DNA from 2 places in the Pseudomonas silesiensis genome. Region 1 is predicted to be linked to the other one. Evidence: predicted binding sites of a transcription regulator. Region 1 holds the regulator's gene; the other holds the start of a gene.
The links. The regulator FliA, encoded in region 1, starts transcription of late flagellar genes. The targets are predictions, from matches to a motif close to CTAAAGTTTNNNNNNNNNNNGCCGNTAA.
Positions count from the first base shown of each region.

Region 2: the regulator FliA is predicted to act here: its motif matches at 5,314-5,341, upstream of PMA3_RS23370 (methyl-accepting chemotaxis protein).

Region 1 is NZ_CP014870.1:4,887,318-4,895,016, reverse strand. It holds gene flhF (flagellar biosynthesis GTPase FlhF) at 1-943, shown strand, start outside; gene fleN (flagellar synthesis regulator FleN) at 1,060-1,890, shown strand; gene fliA (RNA polymerase sigma factor FliA) at 1,887-2,627, shown strand; gene PMA3_RS21600 (chemotaxis response regulator CheY) at 2,795-3,166, shown strand; gene PMA3_RS21595 (protein phosphatase CheZ) at 3,189-3,977, shown strand; gene PMA3_RS21590 (chemotaxis protein CheA) at 4,001-6,265, shown strand; gene PMA3_RS21585 (protein-glutamate methylesterase/protein-glutamine glutaminase) at 6,316-7,461, shown strand; gene PMA3_RS21580 (flagellar motor protein) at 7,461-7,699, shown strand, end outside.
Region 2 is NZ_CP014870.1:5,250,807-5,258,505, forward strand. It holds gene argJ (bifunctional glutamate N-acetyltransferase/amino-acid acetyltransferase ArgJ) at 1-66, opposite strand, end outside; gene secA (preprotein translocase subunit SecA) at 187-2,922, opposite strand; gene PMA3_RS23360 (DUF721 domain-containing protein) at 3,230-3,685, shown strand; gene PMA3_RS23365 (helicase HerA-like domain-containing protein) at 3,811-5,298, opposite strand; gene PMA3_RS23370 (methyl-accepting chemotaxis protein) at 5,473-7,362, shown strand.

The DNA.
Region 1 (7,699 bases):
CCCGCGGGCCTTCGACTCGATGCGTTTCGAGCTCAATAGCCTGCGCGAATTGATGGAAGTGCAACTCGGCTCCCTGGCCTGGAACCAGCTGCAAGGCAGCCGCCCGGCCCAGGCCAGCCTGTGGCGGCGCATGCAACGCATCGGCCTCTCCGGCCCGTTGTCCCGGGATTTGCTGGCGATGATTCCCGACATCGAAGAGCCCCGTCAGGCCTGGCGCATGTTGCTGGCGCACCTGGCGCGGATGATCAATACACCAGACATCGAACCCTTGGAAGAGGGCGGCGTGATTGCCATGGTCGGCCCTGCGGGCATGGGCAAGACCACCACCCTGGCCAAGCTCGCGGCCCGGTACGTGCTCAAGTACGGCGCGCAGCATATCGCGCTGGTGAGCATGGACAGCTACCGGATCGGTGCCCAGGAACAGCTCAAGACCCTCGGCCGCATCCTCAATGTGCCGGTGACACACGTCGACCCGGGGCAATCGTTGGTGCAGGCGCTCGACCCCTTGCTGCGCAAGCGTGTGGTGCTGATCGATACCGCCGGCCTGCAGGCCAGCGACCCGGCGCTGCGCATGCAGCTCGAAAGCCTGGCCGGGCGTGGCATCAAGTCAAAGAATTATCTGGTCCTGGCCACTACCAGCCAGAAGCAGGTGCTGACCGCCGCTTATCATAGTTACAAGCGCTGCGGGCTCGCTGGCTGCATCCTGACTAAACTGGATGAAACGGCGAGCCTGGGCGACGTGTTGAGCCTGGCCATCAGCCATGATTTACCAGTGGCTTACCTGACCGATGGCCCGCGGATTCCGGATGATTTGCATCTGCCGCGTCGTCATCAGCTGGTCAGCCGTGCAGTAAGCGTGCAAATGCAGGAAGAACCCAGCGAAGAAGCCATGGCTGATATGTTCGCTGATATTTATCACAGCCCGACCAAACAGGTCGGCTGAGGTAGCAATGAATAGTTTTTGTACCTACATCGATGGTCTGCCATGCATTGTTCCGTTTGTGAACGCGCAGCCAGTAATGTGGCCTCCGTCTATGCAAGACAAGGTAAAGAAATAACATGGGCAGCATGCATCCCGTACAGGTGATCGCGGTGACCGGCGGCAAAGGTGGCGTCGGGAAAACTAACGTGTCAGTGAACTTGTCCCTGGCTCTCGCCGAGCTCGGCCGGCGCGTCATGTTGCTGGACGCCGATCTGGGGCTGGCGAACGTCGACGTCCTGCTGGGACTGACACCCAAACGTACCCTGGCCGACGTGATCGAAGGCCGCTGCGAGCTGCGCGACGTTTTGTTGCAAGGCCCCGGCGGCATTCGTATCGTGCCGGCCGCGTCCGGCACGCAGAGCATGGTGCATCTGAGCCCGGCGCAGCATGCCGGCCTGATCCAGGCTTTCAGCGACATCGGCGATAACCTCGACGTATTGGTGATCGACACCGCGGCGGGCATTGGTGAGTCGGTCGTCAGTTTCGTTCGCGCCGCCCAGGAAGTGTTGCTGGTGGTCTGCGACGAACCGACCTCGATCACCGACGCCTACGCCCTGATCAAGTTGCTCAATCGCGACTACGGCATGAACCGCTTCCGCGTCCTGGCCAACATGGCCCAGAGCCCGCAGGAAGGTCGCAACCTGTTCGCCAAGTTGACCAAGGTCACCGATCGTTTCCTCGACGTCGCCTTGCAATACGTCGGCGCCGTGCCGTACGACGAAAGCGTGCGCAAGGCCGTGCAGAAGCAGCGCGCGGTCTATGAGGCCTTCCCGCGTTCCAAGTGCTCGCTGGCTTTCAAGGCGATTGCACAGAAGGTCGATACCTGGCCGCTGCCGGCCAACCCCCGCGGGCACCTGGAGTTTTTCGTCGAACGCCTGGTGCAACAAACCGCAGGACCGGTGCTATGACAGCCAGTGGCTACAACTTTTACAAGCAGTCGGCACGTGACGCGCAGTACGAGCTGATCGAGCGTTACGCGCCACTGGTCAAACGCATTGCTTACCACTTGCTGGCGCGTCTGCCGGCCAGTGTCCAGGTCGAAGACCTGATCCAGGCCGGGATGATCGGCCTGCTGGAAGTGTCGACCAAATATGACGCCAGCAAAGGCGCCAGCTTCGAGACGTACGCGGGCATTCGAATCCGCGGCGCGATGCTCGATGAGGTGCGCAAGGGGGACTGGGCGCCACGTTCGGTCCACCGCAATACCCGCATGGTCAGCGACGCGATTCGCTCGATTGAAGCTAAAACCGGGCGCGACGCTAAAGATCACGAAGTTGCGGCCGAACTCCAATTGAGTCTCGACGATTATTACGGGATTTTGAACGACACCCTGGGCAGCCGGCTGTTCAGTTTCGACGATCTGTTGCAGGACGGCGAACACGAAGGGCTGCACGAGGATGGCGCGAGTGCACATCCGGAGCCTTCACGGGATCTGGAAGATGATCGCTTCCAGGCGGCGCTGGCGGATGCGATTGCCAATTTGCCTGAGCGTGAGCGACTGGTGTTGGCGCTGTACTACGACGAAGAGCTGAATCTCAAGGAAATCGGCGAGGTCCTGGGGGTCAGCGAATCCCGGGTCAGCCAGTTGCATAGCCAGTGCGCGGCCCGTTTGCGGGCGCGTTTGGGGGAGTGGCGAGCGCGCTGAAGGCAGTGTGGGGACACTGCGAACGTGACTGGCGGGGTGGTGAACTGCGCCGGTCTCGATCTGTTGTGCTCCAGACAGTCATCGAGTGTATCGCCGGATTGATTGAAATGGCGCGTCCAGCTGTTGGGCGCGTTTAAGACTGCTTGGAGGTCGACTTGGACAAGAACATGAAAATCCTCATCGTTGATGACTTCTCAACGATGCGGCGGATCATAAAAAACCTGTTGCGTGACCTTGGGTTCACCAACACGGTCGAGGCGGATGATGGCACCACTGCCATTCCGATGCTCAACAGCGGCAGCATCGACTTTCTGGTCACCGACTGGAACATGCCAGGCATGACCGGCATCGATCTGCTGCGCCACGTGCGCGCCGATGAGAAGCTCAAGCACCTGCCGGTGCTGATGGTGACCGCTGAAGCCAAGCGCGAGCAGATCATCGAAGCGGCCCAGGCCGGTGTTAACGGCTATGTGGTCAAACCCTTCACGGCCCAAGCGCTGAAAGAAAAAATCGAGAAGATTTTCGAACGCATTGGTTGAGCAACGGCGCCACGGGGAAGCTATGGAGCATAAAGAATCTTCACAGGGCGATTTCGAGTCGACCCTGAAAAAACACGCGGTCGAACTGGTCGAAAGCCTTGAAAAAGGCAAGTTCGGCGACGCGGTGCAACTGATCCATGAGCTCAACCAGACCCGTGACCGCGGCCTTTATCGGGAAGTGGGCAAGCTCACCCGCGAGCTGCACAGCGCGATCGTCAATTTCCAGATTGACCCGCACATGCCGCAAGCCGAGGAAGTGTCCCAGATCACCGACGCCACCGAGCGCCTGGGCTACGTGGTCAGGCTGACCGAAGCCGCGGCCAACCGCACCATGGACCTGGTAGAGAACGCCACGCCGCTGGTCAACAGCCTGAGCAACGAAGCCCAGGCGCTGAGCACGGACTGGGGGCGCTTCATGCGTCGCGAAGTCGGGGCTGAAGAGTTCCGCGAACTGGCCCGGCGGGTCGACGGTTTCCTGACACGCAGCAGCGCCGACAACCGCATTGTGTCGAGCAACCTCAACGATATCCTGCTCGCCCAGGATTATCAGGACCTCACCGGTCAAGTGATCAAGCGTGTGACTCAATTGGTCACCGAAGTTGAAAGCAACCTGCTCAAACTCGTGCTGATGGCCAGTCAGGTGGACCGCTTTGCGGGCATCGAACATGACCGTGAAGCGATGCGGGCAGAAAAAGATCCGCAAAAACAGCTCTCTCAGGGTGAAGGTCCGCAGATTCATGCCGATAAAAGAGAAGACGTTGTGTCCGGTCAGGACGATGTGGACGATTTGCTTTCCAGCCTTGGATTTTAAGACCTGTTAGGAGCACCCCATTAATGAGCTTCGGCGCCGATGAAGAGATCCTTCAGGATTTCCTGGTTGAGGCCGGCGAGATTCTTGAGCAACTGTCCGAACAACTGGTCGAGCTTGAAAGCCGACCGGATGATGCAGACTTGCTCAATGCAATTTTTCGCGGTTTTCACACTGTAAAAGGAGGCGCCGGCTTCCTCCAGCTCCACGAGCTGGTGGAGTGCTGTCACATCGCCGAGAACGTGTTCGACATCCTGCGCAAGGGTGAACGTCGCGTCGACTCGGAACTGATGGACGTGGTTCTTGAAGCCCTGGACGCGGTGAACGGCATGTTCACCGAGGTCCGCGAACGCAGCCCGGTCACGGCGGCCACGCCTGAGTTGCTGGCGGCCCTGGCGCGTCTGGCCGAGCCGCAGTCGACCGACCAGGCGGCACCGGCTGCGGCCGTGGCGCCTGTGGCTGACAGCCCGTCGGATGACATCACCGACAATGAATTCGAACAGTTGCTGGACTCGCTGAACGCGGTCAAGGCGCAGGCCGAAGCGGCGCCTTGCGCGCCGGCACCGGTCAGCGGCAATGCCGCGGCCAGCGATGAAATCACCGATGCCGAGTTCGAGTCATTGCTCGATCAGTTGCACGGCAAAGGCCGGTTCGCCGTCGATGCAGTGGTTGCGCCCGCCGCGCCTGCAGCGCCCGCGACCCCGGCCACGCCGAAAGCGGCAGGCGACAGCTCCGACATCACCGACGAAGAATTCGAAGCACTGCTCGATCAGCTGCACGGCAAGGGCAACTTCGCGGTCGAAGCGCTGGAGTCGGCGATTGCGTCGGCTCCGGTCCCGGCTGCGCCAACGGCCGCAGCGGTGGGCAGCGATCTGATCTCCGATCACGAGTTCGAAGCGCTGCTCGACGAACTTCACGGCAAGGGCAAGTTTTCGGAAATCGGCACCGCGACCGGCGCCAGTGCGCCGGTGGCCACACCGCTCGCCAAGGCAGCAGCGCCTCAATCGGTCGCCAAAGCCGCCGAGCCAAAAGCCCCCGAGCCAAAAGCCGAAGCAGCGAAGGCCGCCCCGGCGCCTGTGCGTGCACCTGCGGCGCCACCGCCTGAGAAACCCGCCAGCGAAGCCGAGACCACCGTGCGGGTCGACACCGCGCGGCTCGATGAAATCATGAACATGGTCGGCGAGTTGGTGCTGGTGCGTAACCGCCTGGTCCGCCTGGGGGCCAACAGCGCCGATGAGGCCATGTCCAAGGCCGTGTCGAACCTCGACGTGGTCACGGCCGACCTGCAGACCGCGGTCATGAAGACCCGGATGCAACCGATCAAGAAGGTCTTCGGACGCTTCCCGCGCCTGGTCCGCGACCTGGCACGCCAGCTCAAGAAAGAGATCAACCTGGAGCTGGTCGGCGAAGAAACCGACCTCGACAAGAACCTGGTCGAGGCCCTGGCCGATCCGCTGGTCCACCTGGTGCGCAACGCCGTCGACCACGGCATCGAATCGCCGGAAGAACGCGAGGCCGCGGGCAAGTCCCGGGGCGGCAAGGTGATACTCGCGGCCGAGCAGGAAGGCGACCACATCCTGCTGTCGATCTCCGATGACGGCAAAGGCATGGACCCGAACGTGCTGCGCGCCATCGCGGTAAAACGCGGGGTGATGGACAAGGACGCGGCCGAGCGCCTGAGCGATACCGAGTGCTACAACCTGATTTTCGCCCCGGGGTTCTCGACCAAGACCGAGATCTCCGACGTGTCGGGTCGTGGCGTGGGCATGGACGTGGTGAAAACCAAGATTTCCCAGCTCAACGGCTCGATCAACATCTACTCGGCCAAGGGCCAGGGCTCGAAGATCGTCATCAAGGTGCCGCTGACCCTGGCGATCATGCCGACGCTGATGGTCATGCTGGCCAACCAGGCGTTCGCCTTCCCGCTGGTGAACGTCAACGAGATCTTCCACCTCGACCTGTCGCGCACCAACGTGGTGGACGGTCAGGAAGTGGTGATCGTGCGCGACAAGGCGCTGCCACTGTTCTACCTCAAGCGCTGGCTGGTCCGCTCCGCCGCTCACGAAGAGCAGCGTGAAGGCCATGTGGTGATCCTGACTGTGGGCACCCAGCGGATCGGCTTCGTCGTCGATCAACTGGTGGGCCAGGAAGAAGTGGTCATCAAGCCATTGGGCAAAATGCTCCAGGGAACCCCGGGCATGTCGGGCGCCACCATCACCGGTGACGGCCGCATTGCGCTGATTCTCGATGTTCCGAGCATGCTCAAGCGTTACGCCACGCGGCGTATTTGATTCTGGCGGGGCGGGGCGACTGAGCCTTGCTCCGTCCATATGGAGTGTTTATGGCAGTCAAAGTCCTGGTGGTGGATGATTCGGGGTTTTTCCGCCGCCGCGTCTCGGAAATTCTTTCAGCCGATCCGAATATCCAGGTCGTCGGCACGGCGACCAACGGCAAAGAGGCAATCGATCAGGCGCTGGCCCTCAAGCCGGACGTGATCACTATGGACTACGAGATGCCGATGATGGATGGCATCACCGCCGTGCGGCATATCATGCAACGCTGTCCGACCCCGGTGTTGATGTTCTCCTCGCTCACCCATGAAGGCGCCCGGGTCACCCTGGATGCGCTGGACGCCGGCGCGGTGGATTTCCTGCCGAAGAATTTCGAAGACATCTCGCGCAACCCGGAGAAGGTCAAGCAACTGCTGTGCGAGAAGATTCTGAGCATCTCGCGCAGTAATCGTCGTGCCAGCACCTACAGCACCTACAGCGCCCCGGCGCCGGTCGCCGCGCCAGCGCCAGCCCCGACACCTGCGCCTTCGAGCGTCAGCAGTTACGGCAGTAGCGCGCCGGCGCGTCCGGCCCCGGCACCCATTCCGGCGCGAACGCCTGCCCCGGCATCGTCGTCGCCAGCACCCAGGCGTAAAGCCTACAAACTGGTCGCCATCGGCACGTCCACCGGCGGCCCGGTTGCCCTGCAGCGGGTGCTGACCCAGTTGCCGGCCAACTTCCCGGCACCGATCGTGTTGATCCAGCACATGCCGGCGGCCTTCACCAAGGCATTCGCCGAGCGGCTGGACAAGCTCTGCCGCATCCACGTCAAGGAAGCCGAGGATGGCGACATCCTGCGTCCGGGGCTCGCACTGCTGGCCCCGGGTGGCAAGCAGATGATGGTCGACGGCCGTGGCGCGGTGAAAATCCTTCCGGGTGACGAACGCCTGAACTACCGTCCGTGCGTGGACATCACCTTCGGTTCGGCCGCCAAGTCCTACGGCGACAAAGTTCTGGCGGTGGTATTGACCGGCATGGGCGCAGACGGGCGCGAAGGCGCACGGCTGCTCAAGCAGAGCGGCAGCTCGATCTGGGCTCAGGATGAAGCCAGCTGCGTGATCTACGGCATGCCGATGGCCATCGTCAAAGCCGAACTGGCCGATGCGGTGTATGGCCTGGACGAGATTGGCAAGCATCTGGTCGAGGCGTGCATCTGATGGATGTACTGAGCCTGATCGGGATCATCATGGCATTTGTCGCGATCATCGGCGGCAACTACCTTGAAGGCGGTCACCTCGGCGCATTGGCCAACGGCCCGGCGGCATTGATTGTCATCGGCGGGACCGTCGGGGCGGCGCTGCTGCAGTCGCCGATGAGCGCGTTCAAGCGGGCCCTGCAGATTCTGGTCTGGATTTTGTTCCCGCCGCGGGTGGATCTGGCGGGCGGTATCGATCG
Region 2 (7,699 bases), 360 kb from region 1:
AGCGATACCGAGTTCAAAACCGGCAACCGGGTGCAACGTTGGCAAAGGACCAAGACCAACAGCCATGAAAGCGCTCCTTAAAAATGATGTCTTCACCGCTTTCAGGAAGACGGTGGTGTTAAATGGCAAAACGCCGCGACGGCTGAAGCCGGTCGCGGCGCGGGTATTTCAGCGTACAAACGGGTGTTACTGGATCTGCCCGTGGCAATGCTTGAACTTCTTGCCCGAACCGCAGTAGCACAGTTCGTTGCGGCCCAGCTTCTGTTCGTTGCGGACCGGCGCGGTGGCGAGGGCTACATCGACCTCTTCACCCAGCAGTTGCGGCTGCTCGAGACCCGGTGCTTCGTCGTGCTGGAACTGCATGCGCGCCGCCAGTGCCTCGGCTTCCTGACGCAGGCGTTGTTCTTCTTCGATCGGGTCTTCGCGGCGCACCTGAACGTGGGACAGCACACGGATCGAATCGCGCTTGATCGAATCCAGCAGCTCGGAGAACAGCGTGAACGACTCGCGCTTGTATTCCTGCTTCGGGTTCTTCTGGGCGTAGCCACGCAAGTGGATGCCATGACGAAGGTGATCCATGGTCGACAGGTGGTCTTTCCACAGGTCGTCGAGCACGCGCAGCACGATCTGCTTCTCGAAGGTGCGCAGTGCCTCGGCACCGGCCTGGTCTTCTTTCTCGTTGTACGCCGCGATCAGCTCGTTCAGCAGTTTCTCGCGCAGGGTCTCTTCATACAGGTGATCGTCTTCGTCGAGCCATTGCTGGATCGGCAATGCCACGCCGAAATCGCTCTGCAGTGCCGCTTCCAGACCGGCCACATCCCACTGCTCAGGCAGCGATTGTGGTGGAATGTGCGCACTGACCGTGGCGCTGAGCACGTCCTGACGGAAGTCGGAGATGGTTTCGCCGATGTTGTCCGCGGCCAGCAACGTATTACGCATGTGATAGATCACTTTACGCTGTTCGTTGTTGACGTCGTCGAACTCGAGCAGTTGTTTACGAATGTCGAAGTTGCGACCTTCAACCTTGCGCTGTGCCTTCTCGATGGCGTTGGTCACCATGCGGTGCTCGATCGCTTCACCGGACTGCATGCCCAGGGCCTTCATGAAGTTCTTCACCCGGTCCGAGGCGAAAATACGCATCAGGCTGTCTTCCAGCGACAGGTAGAAACGGCTGGAACCGGCGTCGCCCTGACGACCGGCACGACCACGCAACTGGTTGTCGATGCGGCGCGATTCGTGACGCTCGGAAGCGATCACCTGCAAGCCGCCCGACTCCAGCACTTGCTGGTGACGTTTCTGCCAATCGGCCTTGATCTGGGCGATCTGCTCAGGGGTCGGGTTTTCCAGGGACGCCACTTCCACTTCCCAGTTGCCGCCCAACAGGATGTCGGTACCACGACCGGCCATGTTGGTGGCGATGGTCAGTGCGCCCGGACGACCGGCCTGAGCGATGATCTCGGCTTCTTTTTCGTGGAACTTGGCGTTCAGAACCTTGTGCTCGATGCCTTCCTTGTCGAGCAGATCGGACATGTGCTCGGACGTTTCGATGGTTGCAGTACCCACCAGCACCGGACGGCCCTGGGTCATGCATTCCTTGATGTCGTTGATGATTGCCGCGTATTTCTCTTCGGCGGTCAGGAACACCAGGTCGTTGTAGTCTTTACGCGCCAGCGGCTTGTTCGGCGGGATCACCATGACCTGCAGGCCGTAGATCTGGTGGAACTCGAACGCTTCGGTATCGGCGGTACCGGTCATGCCGGACAGCTTGTTGTACAGGCGGAAGTAGTTCTGGAAGGTGGTCGAGGCCAGGGTCTGGCTTTCGGCCTGGATGTTCAGGTTTTCCTTGGCTTCGATGGCCTGGTGCAGGCCTTCGGACAAACGGCGACCCGGCATGGTACGACCGGTGTGTTCGTCGACCAGGACCACCTGGCCATCCTGCACGATGTATTCGACGTTGCGATTGAACAGTTTGTGCGCGCGCAGACCGGCATAGACGTGGGTCAGCAGGCCCAGGTTGTGGGCCGAGTACAGGCTTTCGCCCTCGGCCAGCAGGCCGACGCCGGTGAGCATGTCTTCGATGAACTGGTGACCGGCTTCGTTGAGTTCGACCTGGCGGGTCTTCTCGTCGACGGTGTAGTGGCCGGCCTTGGTGACTTCGCCCTCGACTTCTTCGACGTGCAATTGCAGCTGCGGGATCAGTTTGTTGATCTCGATGTACAGCTTGGAGCTGTCCTCGGCCTGACCGGAAATGATCAGCGGGGTACGGGCTTCGTCGATGAGGATGGAGTCGACTTCGTCGATCACGGCAAAATTGAGTTCGCGCTGGAACTTTTCTTCCATGCTGAACGCCATGTTGTCGCGCAGGTAGTCAAACCCGAATTCGTTGTTGGTGCCGTAGGTGATGTCGGCGGCGTAAGCGGCGCGCTTCTCTTCCGGCGGCTGGAATGGGGTGACCACGCCGACCGTCATGCCGAGGAATTCGTAGAGCGGACGCATCCAGTTGGCGTCACGGCGGGCCAGGTAGTCGTTCACCGTCACAACGTGCACGCCCTTGCCGGACAGCGCGTTGAGGTAAACGCCCAGGGTCGCCACCAGGGTCTTGCCTTCACCGGTACGCATTTCCGCGATCATGCCTTCGTGCAAGGTCATGCCGCCGATCAGCTGGACATCGAAGTGGCGCATACCCATGACGCGCTTGCCGGCTTCGCGGGCGACCGCAAAGGCTTCGGGCAGCAGCTTGTCGAGGGTTTCCCCTTTGGCGATGCGGGCCTTGAACTCGTCGGTCTTGGCACGCAATTGATCGTCCGAAAGGGCCATCATTTGCTCTTCGAAGGCATTGACGAATTGCACCGTCTTGAGCATGCGTTTGACTTCACGCTCGTTCTTGCTTCCAAAAAGTTTCTTTAACAAAGGCGCAAACATATCGGCAGGATCTTCCACACTAAAGGGATGGAGGGCGGCCCCGTGAGTCGCCCGTGCAGCCCTCATGGCCGCATGCGAACGAGCATTCTACCCGGAAACGATGGTGAGGAAAGTGGCGTTATTCCACGATGCCGGCACAGCGCTGTGACGGGGCTCCCTTAAAATAAGGGCTTTTTGCTGAACTTCAAGCCGTTCACCACATAAGTTACTCGTTGATTTAATGGGTAAAGCGCTCGCAACGCAATGGCTCGGGCGCATGCGGCGCTTTCTGCTACCATGGCCGCTCTGTTACTTCAGGTGTCTGATCATGGCATTTCGCCCTCTTACGGCCAGAGCACCCGCCGTTCTGCTTCGCGAAGCCAAACCGCTCAAAGCCATCTTCGGCCACGCTCAACGCCTGGGTCATTTGCAACGCCTGGTGGAAAGCCAGTTGCAGCCCGCGGCTCGCGAACACTGCCATGTGGCGTCGTGGCGCGAAGGCAGTTTGTTGCTGATTGTCACCGACGGTCACTGGGCCACTCGTTTGCGTTACCAGCAAAAGCGTCTGCAACGGCAATTGCAGCTGTTCGATGAGTTCGCCAGCCTGACGCGGATTCTGTTCAAGGTGCAGCCGCCCACGACTCAGCAAGGCGCGGCCGGCCATACCATCAGCTTGTCAACCGATGCGGGCGCGACCATCCAGGCCACGGCCGACGGGATCACTGATCCGAATTTGCGGGCAGCGCTGGAGCGCCTTGCGGCCCACGCCAAACCAAAAACCTGAAATCGACCCCCTCTATGCAGGAGCGAGGCTTGCCCGCGAAGATGGCAGCGCGGTTTAACTGAATGACCTCGTTATCGTTCTTCGCGGGCAAGCCTCGCTCCTACAAGGGGGGGTATCCAATGATTTTATCGGCGTTTGCTGCCGCCGAGCAATGAGCCCATCAACCCGCGTACCAATTGTCGGCCCAGCTGATTCGCCGCCTGTCGCATCGCCGATTTCAGTGCCTGCCCTGCCGCCGTGCCGAGGAATTCCCCGGCCTTGTCGGTGAAGCTCGGCTCCTCGGGCACGGGTTTGCCGGGTGCCGCGTCCGGCTCTGGCGCCAGCCCCTTACGCCCCATCAATACTTCATACGCCGATTCGCGATCGATCGGTTTGTCGTAGCGCCCCTTGAACGGAGAACCGGCGATCAGCAGCGTGCGTTCGGCCTCGGTAAGCGGTCCGATCCGCGATTGCGGCGGTGCAACCAGGACACGCTGGACCATTCCCGGCGTGCCCTTGTCTTGCAGGGTACCGACCAGCGCCTCGCCGATGCCCAACTCCGTCAACACCGACAAGGCGTCGAATGCCGGGTTCGGCCGGAAGCCATCGGCCACCGCGCGCAGGGATTTCTGCTCCTTGGCCGTGAACGCGCGCAAGCCATGCTGGATGCGCAGGCCCAACTGAGCCAGGACGTTATCCGGCAAGTCGCCCGGCGATTGGGTGACGAAATACACCCCGACACCTTTGGAGCGAATCAGCCGCACGACCTGCTCCAGTCGGTCCTGCAAAGCCTTGGGCGTACCGGCGAACAACAGATGCGCCTCATCGAAAAACAGCGCCAACAGGGGTTTGTCAGCATCCCCGCGCTCCGGCAGTTGCTCGAACAGTTCCGCCAGCAGCCACAACAGGAACGTTGCATAGACCTTCGGCGCTTCGTGGACCAGACGACTGGCATCGAGCAGGTGAATACGCCCGCGACCATCGGCGCCCGGCTGCAGGATATCTTCGAGTTGCAGCCCCGGCTCGCCAAACAACGCTTCCGCCCCCTGTTGCTCCAGGGTCGCCAGACGCCGCAACAGGGCCTGGCTGGAACCGGTGGTCATCAGCGCGGCGTCGTCGCCCAGCAATTGAGGTTGATCACGCAGGTGATTGAGCAGCGCCTTCAAATCCTTCAGGTCCAGCAGCAACAGCCCTTCGCGGTCCGCGACCTTGAAGGCGGCATACAGCGCCGACTGCTGGCTGTCGGTCAATTCCAGCAGGCTGCCCAGCAGCAACGGCCCCATTTCACTCAAGGTGGTGCGCAAGGGATGCCCGGACTCACCGTGAATATCCCACAGGGTCACCGGATACGCCTGGGGCCTGTGGTTCAGCCAGGGCATCCCGGCGATCCGCTCGGCGACCTTGCCCTGAGGGGTTCCGGCAGCGCCAAGGCCGCACAGGTCGCCTTTGATATCGGCCGCAAACACCGCCACGCCGGCATCGCTGAAGGCTTCGGCCAGGCGTTGCAAGGTGACGGTCTTGCCGGTGCCGGTGGCGCCCGCCACCAGGCCATGACGGTTGGCCAGGCGCATGGCCTGGGCGATCGGCTGTCCCGTGAGATCGGCACCGATAACGAGTTGCAGTGAATCAGGCATTTTGTCACCCCATGATTAATCTTTGATCCTTCACGGCCGATATAAAAGACTGAAAAGCGTCGGTAATTCCCTAAGGAGAGTACGGAAATATCAGCTTGTTTTCACTGCCGCCCATTGTGCGCTCCTTAATAAAAGCACGCCTTTGGCACCAAGACCTAAGCGGAACCCCAAGCCATGAACAAAAACCTGCGTTTCAGCCATAAAATCCTGCTTGCCGCCGCCCTCATCGTCATGGCCGCCTTCGCCTCGTTCACGCTGTACAACGACTATTTACAGCGCAACGCCATCCGCGAAGACCTGGACAACTATCTCAATGAGATGGGGGATGTAACCGCCAACAATATCCAGACCTGGCTGACCGGTCGGATCTTGTTGATCGACAATCTCGCGCAGAACATCGCGATCAATCCTGAACAGTCCACCGTCGCCAGCCTGCTCGAGCAGAAAGCCCTGACGTCGACCTTCATGGCGTCTTACCTGGGCGACGCCACCGGCAGCTTCACCATTCGTCCCGACGCCAAAATGCCCGCCGGTTTCGACCCACGGGTGCGCCCTTGGTACAAAGGCGCCGAAAGCAGCAGCACCGCGACCCTGACCGAACCTTATATCGATGCGGCCACGGGCCAGACCATCATTTCCATCGCCAGCGCCTCGAAAAAAGCCGGGCAAAGCGTCGGCGTGGTGGGTGGCGACCTGAGCCTGCAAACCTTGATCGATACCCTTGGCGCCCGCAACTTCGACGGTATGGGGTACGCCTTCCTGGTCAGTTCCGACGGCAAGATCCTGGTTCACCCGGACAAAGCCCTGGTGATGAAGACCCTGAGCGAGGCGTTTCCGGACAGCACCCCGCGGATCAGCGGCGACTTCAGTGAAGTACAGGTCAACGGCCAGACCCGCATCGTCACGTTCACCCAAATCAAGGGCCTGCCCTCGGTCAACTGGTACATCGGCCTGTCCGTGGACAAGGACAAGGCCTTCTCGATGCTGACCGAGTTCCGCGCCTCGGCGGTCATCGCGACCCTCATCGCCGTGGCCATCATCATCGCCCTGTTGGGCATGCTGATCCGGATCCTGATTCAACCGTTGCATGTCATGACCCGCGCCATGGCTGACATCGCCGACGGTGAAGGTGACCTGACCAAACGCCTGACCATCCAGAGCAACGACGAATTCGGCGTTCTCGGCACCGCATTCAACCGCTTCGTCGAGCGTATCCATGGCTCGATCCGCGAAGTGTCCTCCGCCACCGGGCAAGTCAACGAAGTGGCGTTGCGCGTGGTAGCAGCCTCGAACTCGTCGATGTTCAACTCCGACCAACAGGCTTCCCGTACCAACAGCGTCGCCGCGGCCATCAACCAGCTCGGCGCCGCCGCCCAGGAAATCGCCCGCAACGCCGCGCAAGCGTCGAGTCAGGCCAGCGATGCCCGCAGCCTGGCTGAAGATGGCCAGCAAGTGGTGGAGCGCAGCATTGCCGCGATGAACAAGCTGTCGAGCATGCTCAGCGCCTCGAGCACCAACATCGAATCGCTCAACAGCAAGACCGTGAACATCGGGCAGATTCTGGAAGTGATCACCAGCATTTCCCAGCAAACCAATCTGCTGGCGCTCAACGCCGCCATCGAAGCGGCGCGCGCCGGTGAGGCCGGTCGTGGTTTTGCGGTGGTGGCCGATGAGGTCCGCAACCTCGCCCACCGTACGCAGGAGTCGGCGCAGCAGGTGCAGACCATGATCGAGGAACTGCAAGTCGGCGCCCGCGAATCCGTCAGCACCATGAGCGACAGCCAGCGTCACAGCCAGGACAGCGTGGAAATCGCCAACCTGGCGGGCGAGCGCCTGAACAGCGTGACCTTGCGCATTGGCGAAATTGACGGCATGAACCAGTCGGTGGCGACGGCGACCGAGGAACAGACGGCGGTTGTGGAATCGATCAACGTCGACATCACCGAGATCAATACGCTGAACCAGGAAGGCGTGGAAAACCTGCAATCGACCTTGCGTGCGTGCGCCGACCTGGAACAGCAGGCGGTGCGCTTGAAGCAGTTGGTGGGCAACTTCCGGATTTAGTGACGGTAACGACGCCTTCGCGAGGCTCGCAGATACAGCTGGCAGGCAGTATGCCAGCCAACATCTCGAGCCGGTTTTTTGGCCTGTCGGCAGCTTTCACGCTCGCGGACGCTCACGAATGGAAAATGAGCGTCCCTCCGGCAGGATCGTTGCCTTCGCCAAGGCTTCAATTCGACACCCGTCAAAAAAAGGGGCAAACAACCAATGCCAGTCAGTTAATAGAATGCGGCACCTGTAGGAGCGAGCTTGCTCCTACAATTTCCTTAACTGACTGGCATTAGGCAAACAACGCATTTGCGGTACCGCTACAGGGCGTAAAGCTCGGTATCGCAACATG